Regions from separate parts of the Aliiglaciecola aliphaticivorans genome, predicted to be linked through region 1. Evidence: predicted binding sites of a transcription regulator. Region 1 holds the regulator's gene; the other holds the start of a gene.

The links. Region 1 encodes sigma-54, which starts transcription at its own class of promoters, with help from an activator protein. Its sites were predicted from a motif close to GTTGGCACGNNNNTNGNNT; they were not measured.
Region 2: the regulator sigma-54 is predicted to act here: its motif matches at 3,543-3,561, upstream of ACYVIL_RS09060 (DUF1328 domain-containing protein).

Annotation. Positions count from the first base shown of each region.
Region 1 is NZ_BAAGTF010000017.1:33,237-40,749, forward strand. It holds gene mgtE (magnesium transporter) at 1-373, opposite strand, end outside; gene ACYVIL_RS09235 (HPr family phosphocarrier protein) at 470-745, opposite strand; gene rapZ (RNase adapter RapZ) at 742-1,587, opposite strand; gene ptsN (PTS IIA-like nitrogen regulatory protein PtsN) at 1,584-2,030, opposite strand; gene hpf (ribosome hibernation promoting factor) at 2,049-2,336, opposite strand; gene ACYVIL_RS09255 (RNA polymerase factor sigma-54) at 2,365-3,843, opposite strand; gene lptB (LPS export ABC transporter ATP-binding protein) at 3,905-4,630, opposite strand; gene lptA (lipopolysaccharide transport periplasmic protein LptA) at 4,630-5,217, opposite strand; gene lptC (LPS export ABC transporter periplasmic protein LptC) at 5,189-5,749, opposite strand; gene kdsC (3-deoxy-manno-octulosonate-8-phosphatase KdsC) at 5,746-6,300, opposite strand; gene ACYVIL_RS09280 (KpsF/GutQ family sugar-phosphate isomerase) at 6,300-7,268, opposite strand; gene ACYVIL_RS09285 (calcium/sodium antiporter) at 7,285-7,513, opposite strand, start outside.
Region 2 is NZ_BAAGTF010000016.1:63,597-71,109, forward strand. It holds gene ACYVIL_RS09045 (TatD family hydrolase) at 1-285, shown strand, start outside; gene ACYVIL_RS09050 (sensor domain-containing diguanylate cyclase) at 272-2,170, shown strand; gene hemB (porphobilinogen synthase) at 2,202-3,200, shown strand; gene ACYVIL_RS09060 (DUF1328 domain-containing protein) at 3,596-3,772, shown strand; gene ACYVIL_RS09065 (hypothetical protein) at 3,833-4,027, shown strand; gene ACYVIL_RS09070 (hypothetical protein) at 4,106-4,279, shown strand; gene ACYVIL_RS09075 (DUF2254 domain-containing protein) at 4,364-5,686, shown strand; gene ACYVIL_RS09080 (BON domain-containing protein) at 6,081-6,641, shown strand; gene ACYVIL_RS09085 (MATE family efflux transporter) at 6,694-7,513, opposite strand, start outside.

The sequences.
Region 1 (7,513 bases):
GGTCTTGTTCATCCATGGACTTGAGAACGTCTTTGGATACGGATTGCGGCAAACTGCTTAAGGTTTCCGCTAAGTTATCAATCTCCATATCTTCAAGGGCATCAACCACTTTATCGGGAAGCATTTGTCCGATAATACCGTTGCGCACATCTTCGGATAGCTCCTCTAAAACATCACCATAAAAATCGGCGTCTAACATTTCCCATAGTTCGGTTCTAGACTTGCTTGGGGATGATTCAAGGAGTAGAGCGATATCACAAGCGGGCAAATCGTGAATGGTTTTGCGGACATGCATAAACCGGCCACTGGCCAAGGCTTTATTGATAGCCTTCAATTGACGTTGTGCGTGTTTAACCTCTAATGCTTCAGCCATGGAGTACAGCTCGATGAAAAAACTACTATTATGAATAGTTTAGAGGGTTACGGGCGACAGGTCAGCAATTATTTGCATAACTTGAAAACTGACGTGTTATTCGTTTTCGTGAAATTTTTCTACAATGAGCTTTTCAATCGCCGCCAGAGCCGGTTCCGCGTCTACACCTTCACTGATAACTTGGACTTTTTTGCCTTGAGAGCTTTCCAACATCATCAAACCCAACACACTATTTGCCGATGCTGATTTTTCACCTTGAACTAGTGTTACTACAGCGTCAAATTGGTTGGCTACTTTGACTAATTCGGTGGCTGCTCGTGCATGTAAACCTAGCTTATTGACGATAACGATTTGTTTTTCGAAGCGGTTCATCGGTTTAACTCTCGGTGTCTAATTTGCACATCAGGGTGAGAAGCTGAAAATGTTTTTGCTAATGACTCGGCAACATAAACTGAGCGATGTTGTCCACCGGTGCAGCCTATTGCGACTGTTACGTAACTACGATTATTTCTTTCTAAATGAGGAAGCCAGGTCGATATGAGGTTTTGAATTTGCCAAATAAATTTCGTTACTATTGGCTGGGAACCTAAAAATATCTCTACTGGTGAATCTAAACCCGTCAAATGTTTCAAATCGGGTTCCCAATGGGGGTTAGGCAAAAAACGTGCATCAAATACGTAGTCTGCATCTTTGGGTATGCCATATTTGAATCCAAAAGACTCAAATACTAAAACCAGCCTAGAACTCTTTTTGCCTAATATTCGTTCTCGCACTAACTCCGCTAATTGGTGAACTGAAAGCTTGTCAGTATCTAAATATAAGTCAGCACGTTCTGCGATAGGAGCTAATAATTGACCTTCCGCTTGAATCGCATCTGAAAGGGATTTGTTTTGACGTGACAGCGGGTGCAGTCTGCGGGTTTCGCTGAAACGTTTAATTAGCATGTCATCACTGGCATCTAAATAAACGATGGTCATATCCCAGTTTGCTGGCAAATAATCAAGAATTTCGACTAGTTCACCAGATACCTTAGGAAGGTTTCTCACATCGATACTGACGGCTACTTGATCATACTCATCCATCACCGTATGGGTCAGGGTGGGCAGAAGATTAACTGGAATATTATCAACACAATAATAACCTAAATCTTCTAAAGAGCGCAGTGCAATAGACTTTCCTGAGCCAGAACGACCACTAATAATAATCAGCTTCATGCAACGATTGCCTCATATAACTGGCTATTGTCTTGTGCGCTGCGGATACGTTTAAGAATCTCTTTGTCACTTAACTTTGTTGCTATGGTTGCTAAGGTTTGCAGATGGCCTGCAGCTTTATCTTCAGGTACTAAAATAGCAAAAAATATATCGACAGGGCAGTTATCTATGGCGTCAAAGTTGATGGAAGGATCACTGGTGATTAATATGGCAACGACGTCTTTTAAGCCGGCTAATCTGCCATGGGGTAAGGCAATACCATTACCGATTCCTGTACTACCCATTTTTTCGCGATTTACCAAACTATTTAAAATGGTAGTCTGATCAATACCGTCAATCTTTTCTGCCGCTATCAGGCTGATAGTTTCAAGAATTCGTTTTTTACTTGTCCCCTGAACTGCACAACTTGTGCAGTCAGAGGAAAGGATGTCTTTAATTTCCATTAAATAATCTAATATAGGTTAATGACGTTTGATTTTTTCCTTGTGCTTGATCACCTGTCGATCAAGCTTATCGATTAATCCGTCAATGGCTGCGTACATATCGTTATGTTCTGAGGTTGCAAACACTTCCCCTCCGCTAAGATGAACTGTCGCTTCAGCCTTTTGATTAAGCTTTTCGACATTGAGAATGACATGGACATTGTTGATGTGATCAAAATGCCTTTCTAACTTTGTAAATTTGTTGTCTACGTAATCTCGCAATGAATCTGTAATTTCTACATGATGGCCAGTAAGGTTAATTTGCATAATTAGCGTATTCCTTCTGTTGTCGAGCCTACAGCAGGCTCTTGCGTTGGTTAGACGGTGGGATCGATAAAGACTCCCGGTATTTTGCTATGGTTCTACGGGCAACCTTTATGCCTTGGTCGGCCAGTAGATCAGCAATCTTACTATCACTAAGCGGCTTCGTTGGAAGCTCGGCAGCAATAAGTTTTTTAATGAGCGCGCGAATCGCCGTGGAAGAACACTCTCCGCCAGAATCTGTTGCCACATGGCTGGAGAAGAAGTACTTCAGCTCGTATATCCCTCTTGGTGTATGCATATATTTTTGTGTAGTAACACGGGAAATGGTTGATTCATGCATATCCACCATTTCTGCGACATCATTTAACACCATTGGTTTCATCATTTCCGGTCCATGCTCGAAAAATCCGACTTGCTGTTGAACAATACAGTTGGCTACTTTTAGTAGCGTATCATTTCTACTTTCAAGGCTTTTGATAAACCATTTGGCTTCTTGCATATGTGAACGAATAAACTGGCTGTCACTGGTGTTTTTAGCGTTGCGGCTCATAGCTGCATACTGCTGATTCACATTCAGTTTAGGCAAGCTATCGGGATTTAACTCTACTTGCCAACGTCCATTTTTCTTCATTACAGAAACATCAGGAATGACGTACTCTGAATCACTAATTATTAACGCGCTGCCTGGGCGAGGGTTCAAGGTTTGCAATAAGCGCATGGCCTCACGTAATTCATCTTCTTTTAAGCGCGTTTTACGCATTAGTGTTCGGTAGTCTTTGCTACCCAACAGGTCTGCATATTCACTGATCAATAATTTAGCTTCATTCAACCATGGCGTATCAGGCGCAAATTGATTCATTTGCACCATTAGACACTCTTGGGGAGTTCTTGAACCGGAACCAATAGGATCGAACATTTGAATGCGTTTTAAAACACATTCAACTTCATCTAGCTCTACATCTTCGTGGTCGAGACTTGCAAGCACATCTTCAGTGCTAATGGTGAGATATCCAGATTCATCGATTGAGTCGATGATTGCAATGGCGATGGCGTTATCAACTTCTGAAAAAGGGGTCAGCCGCATCTGCCATAACAAATGATCTTGTATGTTTTCACTGGTTTCGCCTTGGAAAACTTGATCATCATCCCCGCCGCTACCACCACTAATAGATGCGGGTGCTGAAGATGCACTGATATATTCATCCCAGGTACTATCTATGGGTAATTCGTCTGGTATATCCGCTTTTTCTAACGCTTCGTTAGTGTCAATGGAATCTGAACTTGCGGAAACGGTTTCTTCAGTGAATTTATCATTACTATCTGCTAGAGCGGAATCCCCAGTGGGGACATCAGAACCATCCTCTACTTCCAAAAGGGGGTTGGATTCTAACGCTTCCTGTATTTCTTGTTGTAAATCCAGCGTTGACAACTGCAATAGACGTATCGCCTGCTGCAATTGAGGCGTCATTGTTAGTTGCTGACTAAATTTTAATTGTAACGAGGGTTTCATTTAGTTTTTTTATTCTTACTTGTTTAGCCACAAAGCTTTGGTTAAAAACAACATACCTGTACTATAGCTTGAATTGCTCGCCAAGGTATACATCTCTGACTTGTTGATTATTTAAAACTTCTTCTGCAGTACCAGAAGCTATTAATTCACCATGACTCACAATATACGCTTTTTCACACACGTCTAGGGTTTCACGTACATTGTGATCCGTTATTAATACTCCAATACCTCTGTCACGCAAGTGTTGAATTATTTTTTTTATGTCATTCACCGAAATAGGGTCTACTCCAGCGAAAGGCTCATCCAATAGGATAAATTCTGGTGCGGCAGCTAACGCCCGTGCTATTTCTACTCTTCGACGTTCGCCCCCAGATAAACTCATGCCAAGGCTATTGCGAATGTGATTTATATTAAACTCATCGAGTAATGCATCAGCTTGCTCTTCGCGCTGGTCAGAACTCAATTCCTTTCGGGTTTGCAAAATTGCCATAATATTTTGGTAAACGGTCAGTTTACGAAATATAGATGATTCTTGGGGAAGATACCCAATTCCTTTTCTAGCCCGAATGTGCATGGGCTGCAATGTCAACGCTGTTTGGTCAATAAAAATATCGCCTTTGTCTAAAGGTACTAGCCCAACAATCATATAAAACGTGGTTGTTTTACCTGCACCATTAGGACCCAACAAACCAACAATTTGTCCAGTAGACACTTCCAAACTAACATCACGAACTACCTGTCGAGATTTATATGATTTAGCTAAATTGGTTGCTTTTAATGTTGCCATTAAGGTTGTTCATCCTGCAACTTGTTAATGTCTTGCTGTTCTGAATTTTTGGATTCTTCGTTTGCACTTTCGTCCTGACGTTTACGAATACTTTCAGGTTGAAAAATAGCCGTAACACCACCTTCTGCATTGCTGTCACTTTCAGCTATTAATTGTTCTAACTCCATATTGAATTGAATGGATTCACCTTTAACAAGGCTGCTATCCTGATTCAATTCAGCTGATCCAACTAAGGTTAATGTTCGATTAGACACTTGGTATTTTATTTCATTGGCAGCAGCACTAATTTTACTGCCATCATCTAGTGTTTGACTGTATTTTGCGGGTTCCCCCCGAGCAATAAATATTTCTTTACCTTCACCTAAGCCAGCGATAACTTCAACTTCATCCGCCAGAATCTCAAGGGAGCCTTGGGTAATCCTAACGTCTTTTCTAAAAATAGAGGTTTTGGTTTTACCATCAAAAAAGTTTGACTTAGAGTCAACTTTAATCGGTAAATTAAAGTCGTTTTCACCTGCCAATATAGCAGTGCTAAACAGTAAGCTGGTTATTAAGGCGCTAACGAGGCGCATATTGAGTTTGCACATGATTTTTAAGTTCATATTCCTGCGTAGTTAAATTTGCAACAAAGCCATTACTTTTAACAACAAAATCTTTTCCGTTTATCTCAACTGGCTCATCTGACATCATTGTTTTGTCTACCAAATTAATTTCTAAAAATTGTGTTCTAATTGTTTGCACAAATCCAGAATCATCAAGGCTTCTAATTTCTACGTCAGTTTCTAATTGAATGCGATTGTCCTCATAAAGTGTGCCTTCATCTGCTTCTACATGCCAAGGATTTTGTTCATCAGAAACATAGATGGTGTATTTAGGATGGCTGAATAAGGTGAAACCTAGAATTTGATAATGTTCCATTTTAAGGGCGAAAACTTCATGGTTCACTTCGCCATTTTCATTGTAAAGAGTACTGCGCATATTCCTCGCTTGGTAATTTGGCTGCCAAGAATCTTCGCTATTAGAGTTAGTTTGTTCTGTATCTGAACCCATCCACCCTGGTACATATACCATTAAGATTAGCACAAACAAAATGCCAATGCTTAGGGTGATTCGATTCATACACTACTACCGTATATACGATTTAATTTATTATTAGCGAACAAAATAAGGTCACATATTTCTCTCACTGCACCCGCTCCACCTTGTGTTTGCGTGACATACTCAGCCACTGATTTTACGTAGGGGTGACCATTTGGAACACTAATTGATACATTACTTTGTTCAAACATGCCGACATCGGGCATATCATCTCCCATCGAAGCGATATTTTCTTTCTTTAAATTTAACCCATTTTTAAGCTTTTGCACCGCATTTTTTTTGTCCTCGACACCTTGGATTATCAATGACACGCCCAGTGCAGACATTCTATTTTCAACAATGGCAGATTGGCGACCAGTCACGATAGCTACATCAATGCCAATTTCTAACATGGATTTCACACCATAACCGTCAAGAGTATGAAATGCTTTCAATTCCTCACCATTATTACCCATAAAAATGCTGCCGTCTGAGAATATGCCATCGACGTCACATACGAGTAATTTTACTTTGCTGAGCTTGTTAATGAAATGGTTATTAACTGGCCCATAAAGCGTTTCAATAATCGCCACTATACCACTCCAGCTTTAAGCAACATGTGCATATTTAATGCACCCACAGGCTTATTTTCACGATCTACTGCAAACATTGAATTGATACTGTATTTCTCCATTAAATTTAACCCTTCAACCGCTAACATTTCCGGTCGGCTTGTTTTACTATTTGTTGTCATAACATCAGAAACTAGGGTTTCGTGGATATCAACCCTATCATCAAGAATTCGGCGTAAATCGCCATCGGTAAAAATTCCAACTAACTTACCTTCTTTGTCAGTAATGCCAGTCATTCCTAAGCCTTTTTTCGATATTTCGAACAATGCATTACGCACCGTTTGATTAAACTCCACTAAGGGTAACTCATCTCCAGTATGCATGATATCTGCAATGGTTAGTAACAATCTACGACCTAAACTTCCGCCAGGGTGAGATAAAGCGAAATCAGCAGAAGTAAAACCGCTGGCATTGAGCAGGGCCACGGCTAAGGCATCTCCCATGGCTAAAGTAGCGGTAGTACTGGCGGTGGGAGCTAACCCCAAGGAGCACGCTTCTTGTTCAACCTTAATACAAAGAACTTCGTCTGAGTGTTTCCCTAAAGAACTTTGTTTACTATTGGTCATTGAAATAATAGGGACTTCCAATCGTTTGACCACGGGAATTAAATTGAGTAACTCTGCGGTTTCACCGGAATTAGAAATGGCTATCAAAACATCTTGGGGACTAATCATGCCTAAATCTCCATGATTAGCTTCTCCTGGATGCATAAAAAACGCAGGTGTGCCAGTACTGGCCAACGTAGCCGCAATCTTATGGCCAATATGGCCTGATTTTCCCATGCCGGAGACAACTACTTTTCCCTTGCACTTTCGAATAATTTGGCAGCTTCTTGCAAAACTTTCATCAATATATTGTTGTAACTGCAAAACAGCCTGAGACTCGATTTCTAAAACTTTACGTGCTGATGCAATATAATCTGAAGACACAACCAGTTCCCTTTATTTAAAAAAACAAGAAGGCGCAATAAGCTAGATAACAACCAACTAAGGCTATACCTTCCCATCGGTTGATTTGCCTTTTACCGCGTATATTAAAACTAAAAATAATCAGTAATACGGTCACGATTAACATAGCGTACATGTCTCGTTGAGCGACATTTGCGTCGATAATACCCGGTGCCAAAAGTCCAGGCATCGCCAACACAGCTAAGATGTTGAAAATATTTGAGCCA
Region 2 (7,513 bases), on a different contig from region 1:
TATATTGGCATAACAGGTTGGGTGTGCGATCCCAAGCGCGGAGAATCGTTAAGAGAAGCGGTGTTAAGGTTACCGTCAGATAGAATGTTACTTGAAACTGATTCACCCTATTTATTTCCAAAAACGTTAAAAGCAAAATCACGTAATAATCAACCGGCAAATATCCCGCATATTGCCGAATTTATTGCGAATTTACGCAATCAGGAACTTCAGGACTTGCAGCAAAGCTGTTGGCAAAATACTATGGATTTATTTGCAATAGGCGCAAATTTTGAAAACGATTAAGAACCAAGTGAGGATGCACAAAACTTGGTATGTTGGATTGGTTATTCTACTGGGCTTAATCAGTATATTTGCGATTGCAAAGCTTGGCTCGGCCAGCGATTATTTATTAGAGATAAACAGAGGTACTCTTTACCTCGAAGACACCACAAACTCCCTTTCAATAAAGCAGTTACAAAATTTTCAGAACGCCCAATGGAACCAAGAAACATCTGAGGTTTTAGCCTATGGCATGAGCAAAAAACCTTATTGGTTTAAGTTTTTCTTGCCAAATAATTTAAGTAGTCATCCTACCTTATTAGAAGTTAATTATGTCATGCTCGACAAAGTGGATGTTTGGTTTTTCAGTAATGGCAAATTAATTTCCGAGTATCACGAAGGGGACAGTTATCCCTTTAAATCTCGCCAGATAGAAAGTGAAAAATTACTCTTTCCCATTCCAGACTCTCAGAAAAGAGTTTCAGTGATTGTTAAAGTTGAAACTACCGGTACAGTAAAGCTGCCTTTGCGCGTGTGGGAGGAGAAACAGTATTTAATCTATTCCTCCGAGCAAAACCTGCTTTTAGGATTGTTTTTTGGTTTTATGGTGGCAATGGCCCTGAGCAATTTATTTTTCTACGTTTCCACCAGAAATCGCAGTTTTCTCAGTTATAGTTTGTATGTCATCTCTGTTGCATTAACCCTAGCCACTATGCATGGCGTAGGGTTCAAATACATTTGGCCTGATTGGGTGTGGCTACAAGGTCGCAGCGTTGGTATTTTTGCCACCCTCACCATTTTGTTTGCGTGTGTATGTACCCGACAATTGCTGGATGTGTACAAACATAGTCAAAACCTAGACAAAGTACTGAAATATGCCGTTTGGTGGTTGACTCTCTCGTTGCTTGCCAGCCTGATTGTTCCTTATTACTACTATATCATGTACTTTCTTGTGGCCTTGTGCCTGTCATCCATTTTGGTTTTTATTGTGTCGTCATTATTGATGCTGCGTGGTCTTAAACTCGCCCGTTTATATTTGCTCGCGTGGTCGGTTTTAATTGTGGCTGGTTTTTTAGCTGGATTAGAAAGTGCGAATTTACTCGATATCAACATTCCAGCACAATATTTTGTTATGCTAGGCGCGGCGATTAAAACCTTTATGTTAGCGTTCGTCTTAGTTATCTCATATACCAATCAACGTGACGAGCAATATCAAAACCAAGAGCTTGCTTTACTCGAAGAGCAGATGGCAAGAAAAGCCCAAGAAGAGGCGCTCAAGTTAAAAGAAGAAGCACAAGAGAGTCTAGAATACAGTGTTCAAGAACGAACGCTTGAGCTAGAAATAGCGTTGCGAGAATTATCTGAAACAAATAATGAATTAGAGCAGCAAACACGCACAGATAGCCTCACCGGAATTCGCAATCGTCAACATTTTGATAAAAAATTCCAAGCCGAAGCTCGACGTTGCCGACGTGAACGCTCAGATTTATCCTTAATTATGTTAGACATCGATCATTTTAAGAATATTAATGATACTTATGGTCACGTTGTTGGTGATGAAGTTATTAAAAAAGTCGCCAAAGTGCTAAAACAAAATCTAAAACGTACCACTGACGATGCTTGCCGGTACGGTGGTGAAGAATTCGCGCTTATTTTACCCAATACCGATTTTGATGGCGCTAAAGCCTTAGGGGAAAAGCTGAGAGAGTCCATCGAGAACACGGTCACTGAGGTGGATGATTTACAACTGAAAGTGACGATTAGTGCAGGTGTTGCTTCTACTATTGTAAATGGGGTAGATGATGAAAAAAGCCTGCTAGAAAGTGCCGACAAGGCCTTATACCAAGCCAAACGAGATGGTCGAAACAGGGTCAGAAGTATTCATTTACATCCCCGCGATATTGTTTAAGAGTTTAAAATTTAAAGAGGTACAGGTTTTTATGTTCGAACAAAAGTTTCCTGCTAATCGTATGAGAAGAATGCGCAGACATGATTTTACCCGTGAGATGATGGCAGAAAATACCTTATCCGTGAAGGATCTCATCTACCCTATGTTTGTTGTCGATGGAACACAGCAACGTGTCCCAGTGCCTTCTATGCCTGGTGTTGAGCGTTTATCAATAGATTTACTGGTGGAAGAAGCCAAAGAACTAATCGACCTCGGTATTCCGGCCATAGCGATTTTCCCAGTAACGCCGCTTGATATTAAGACAGAGTGTGCCAGTGAAGCATTCAACCCCCAAGGTTTAGCACAGCGAGCGGTAAGAGCACTGAAACAGAATACGCCAGATATTGCCGTGTTAACTGATGTGGCCCTTGATCCTTTTACGTCTCACGGGCAAGACGGTTTACTTGATGAGTCTGGGTATGTGTTAAATGATGAAACTTGTGAAGTACTAGTCAAACAAGCTTTATCCCACGCTGAAGCCGGTGCAGATATAGTGGCTCCTTCGGATATGATGGATGGGCGTATTGGTATTATTCGCCAGGCACTGGAACAGCATGGTTATATCAATACCTGTATTATGGCGTATTCAGCAAAATATGCGTCTAATTACTATGGTCCGTTTCGTGATGCTGTCGGCTCTGCTGGCAATATCAAAGGTGGAAATAAGCATAGTTACCAAATGGATCCGGCTAATTCCGATGAAGCTCTTCACGAAATTGGACTTGATCTAAAAGAGGGCGCTGACATGGTTATGGTCAAGCCTGGCATGCCCTATCTAGATATCGTTAGACGCTGTAAAGATACCTTCCAGGTACCTACTTTCGCCTATCAAGTCAGTGGTGAATACGCCATGCATAAAGCGGCCTTTGATAACGGTTGGTTAAATGAAGAAGCCGTGATTATGGAATCATTGCTGGCATTTAAACGAGCCGGAGCCAATGGTATTTTGACCTACTTTGCCAAGCAAGCTGCGCAGATACTGGCAAGGTAACTATTCGTTAAGCTACTCTACTACCAGCACCACTTTTCCTTAGTGGTGCTAATCCACCCTGGTCAATAATAGCCTTTAATTTCAAATAGCTTGCTCAACTTCAATAAGAGCTAAATGTGTAGGGTGTTGTGAAAAAAGCTTCAGCCCTAAGCGAATATAAGCTATCCCTATTACTGAAATACCAGCTCAGTCCTTTCCCACCCAGAGTAATCACTCAGAAAATGTGAAAAAGTTTCTAGATCCAGTGTACTTTTTGCAAATGAAACCTTATCCGGAATTCGTTTAAATGCTCCCATTCTAAATATTATTGTTAAAATTCAATTGGTTATAATTTGGTTTTAAGTTGGCATGTAAAGCGCATTACAAATATCGAACACAAACAAAAGGAGAATATTATGTTGAGCTGGGCACTAACATTTTTAGTTATCGCAATTATCGCAGCTGTATTTGGTTTTGGTGGAATTGCTGGAACTGCAGCTGGTATCGCTAAAATCATATTTTTTGTATTCGTAGTTTTACTTGTGATTTCCCTTATCGCGAATGCACTACGCGGTAAAGGTCCGAAAGTTTAGCGACCTTTATTAAAACCATTCAAATCAATTTATAAAAACATTAATTAAACGGAGAAACACATGACAAATTTTAAACTTACTCTTAAAGCACTATTCATTGCCGGTTCAGTATTTGCTATCGCAGCTTGTGAGCAAGGACCTGCAGAAGAGGCTGGTGAAAGTGTTGACGAAATGGTTACCGATGCAGGTAATGCTCTTGAAGATGCTTGTGAAGATGTAAAAGAAGGCGCAAATGCCGAAGATAAAGACTGTTAATTTTTAAAAGATTAACGTCTTATCAAGCAAACTGAAAGGGCTCTTAGAGCCCTTTTGAATTTTTAGATGAGGTGATTTATGGACATTAAATTAATTATTATCGCATTAGTTATTAGTGTAGGCTTTTTTGTAACATCCACAGGACTTTCTGGTGGCAGCCCGATTTACACCTTCTTAGCTTCTTTTGGCTTATTTATGATTATACTAGTCATTAGCATGCTACTGTTTGCCAAGAAAAATTCTAAAAAATAAATCGACTTATAAGCCTTCCTTGCTGTTTTAAGGAAAGGCTGACCTTCACCAATTCAGTGGAATTGGCTTTTAAAGGAGCTGTGAATGATCAACCTAGCCAGTCTAGATAAGCTTTTTGACTCCATAAAGACTAGTTTCTGGTTTGTTCCACTGTTAATGGTTGTGACCTCCATTTCTTCTGCTTGGTTAATGGTTTGGATTGATCACGCTCAAGCTTGGGGAAAACTCGATTGGTTACCTTTTTTATATGAAACAGAACAAAGCACGCTACTTTCTTTACTTAATACTATAGGCGCTTCAATGATCACGGTAACTAGCATCGCTTTTTCCATCACAATCGTGACCTTAACGTTAGCCTCCTCTCAATTCGGCCCCCGTTTAATTCGTAATTTTATGGATGACAGAGGAACTCAAGTCGTATTGGGCACCTTTATATCAATATTTTCCTACTGTGTAGTACTGATTTATTCCATGAGCCTGGACTCCAATCAGGGTATCAAAATGGGCTTAGCTATTATCTGGTGTCTTTTAGCTACCCTTTTTAGTGTGATTGTTCTTATCTATTTTATTCACCACGTTTCACGTTCAATTCAAGCAGATAATGTCATTAAAGAACTCTGCGACGAAATTAACCACGCCATCGAACCCTTATTATGCGGTGAACTGAGCACTAATTTGAGTGCCGAAACAAGGCGAAATTTTTCATATACTTTAACCATCTATGCTGAACAAAGCGGTTATTTGCAGCTTTTGAGTAATGATAAATTACTGGATATTGCCAGCGAACATGATCTCTTTATTGAATTTCATTGGCGTCCGGGACACCTAATAAATAAAGATGCAAAGCTGGCGACTTTGAATAGTTTAAAACCCATTGAGGACTCCCTAACTAAGGTAATTAATCAATGTTGTGTTATCGGCAGCAATCGAACACCGATTCAAGATCCAGAATACGCTATTCATCAAATGGTAGAAATTGCTGTGCGTGCCTTGTCTCCGGGGGTTAACGATCCTTATACGGCGATTACCTGCATAGATAAGTTATGTATGGTGCTTTGTAACATCGCACAGCAGGATTTACATTCAGGAAAATATTATGATCAACATGGTATTTTAAGATTGTCCCGCAATCCCTATGATTTTGAAGGCTTAGCGAATTCTGCGTTTGATCAGATTCGACAATACTCTGTTAGCTCTGTGGCGGTAAGTATTCGTCTACTCGAAAGTTTATTCCGGATTGCTTCGATAACTGATAAATCGGACATTTACTTAGTTATCCACCGTCAATTACAGGCTATTGAACAAGGAAAACTACATGTTCAATACACTGATAAGGATACTGAGGATTTCATTCAAAGCGCGCTTAAAGTTAAAAACCAGCTTAAAACCAAACCTTTTCAATCATGACGTTTGAATAGCTAGCAGTTCGACTGTCATAAACGGTCACTAGACAGATTGGCTGACCCCGATATGCATCCATAACAGTATATTGACTGTCATCAGCTCCTGATTTCAGTCTCCAATCTTGCAACTTCAACCATCTCAATTTCCTTTGCCAATAAGCTTATTAACTATCATTGAAAGTTAACTTTGTCCGGGGACCCACCAGGTTTAACAACTGATAACGGTTAACTATTGTTATTTTTCATGCTGTAGAAATTACATTTCAGTATTTCGAATCTACATAGGATTAGTTGGGAATAGTAGGTTATTAATAATATATTACAATAAAAACAGTGAGTTACGAGTTGGCATTGAATTGGCATTGTTAAAAGTGTCTAAACAAAAAGGAGAGACTGATATGAAACGTACTACTTGTTCACTAATTATAGCCGCTGCTTTATCAACTGCTTCAATGAGTGCTAACGCAGAAAACGACTGGTCAGATAACGCAAAAGATGCATGGATTGATGGTAAAGCTGAAACCACTTTATTGTTTAATGGCAATCTAGATTCTTTCGATATTAATACAGACGTAAATGATGGCGTTATTGTTTTAACCGGCAAAGTCGATACCGAAGTAGATAAAGCATTAGCAGAAGAGTTGATGATATCCCTAGATGGCGTAGAAGACGTCGATAATCAACTAACCGTTATCACAGATAATGACAACTCAGATGACTCTGATACTGCGCAAATCATGCAGACACTAAAAGACTCTAAAGTCGAGTCAGTCGTCAAAACGCGATTACTCTTTGAGTCAGAAGTTAGTGGTACTGATATCGAAGTAGAAGTTGAAGACGGTATCGTGACGCTCACCGGAGAGTTAGATTCAAATGCTGAGCGTGAGTTAGCGGTTACCATCGCGGAAAATACTGATGATGTAAAAAATGTTGTTTCAAACCTTACTATTGGTAAATAACAGCAGCGAAACTTAATAATTTCATAATCAAAAAGCGCCTTTGGCGCTTTTTTTATGGAGCAATTAAGCGCTTTACATAAAACTCTTTGTAACGATGAAACGGAATCACTTTAAGGAGCTCCTCTAACGGGATCATTGCAAAAGCCCAAAATATTGAAACCTCAAAGTACAAAATCAACAGGGCGCATATTGGCAACGAAATCGCCCATTGAGTGATAAAGTGAATTTTAAGCACAAGATTGCTATTTCCCAGGGCACGAAGAATATTTCCGCTAACAGTATTATAAGCTCTGATAATTGGAAGAATGGCGTATAACGGCGCTATGACTATGAGCGCCTGGTGAACTTCAACTTCAATATCCGGATAAATAAATTGGATATTTTGACTAAGGATTAAAAATAGCAAAGCGATAAAAATTGAAATGACCATGCCTATTTTTATACATCTAGAAATGAAAGCGTTCAGTTCTTGTTTGCCTATTTGACCTAAAGCCTGACTGATACTGATTGCGGATGCTTGCGCCCATGCGTTTGGAAACTGTGTGCCAGCGCGTATCCAAGGAAAGATAAGGGTAATGGCGACAAATGCGAATAGATCCAACTGAGCAAATAATAATTGATAAACCGTAGCGCCGATAAAAAGGACAAAAAAGTTTGCGGCAATTGGGTATATCTCTGCAAATTGAGGGCGAATTTCGCTGAACAAAGGTCTATTCGCAGGATAGGTAATATCCACTTTATTATTGAATTTAAGCGCTAAAAACAGAAATCCTGCTCTTAAAAATACGGATACTAAACTCCCCCAGGCTGCCCCTTCTAGACCCATTCCTCCATAACTTGCGACGCCATTTATTAGGAAGTAACTTAAAAGG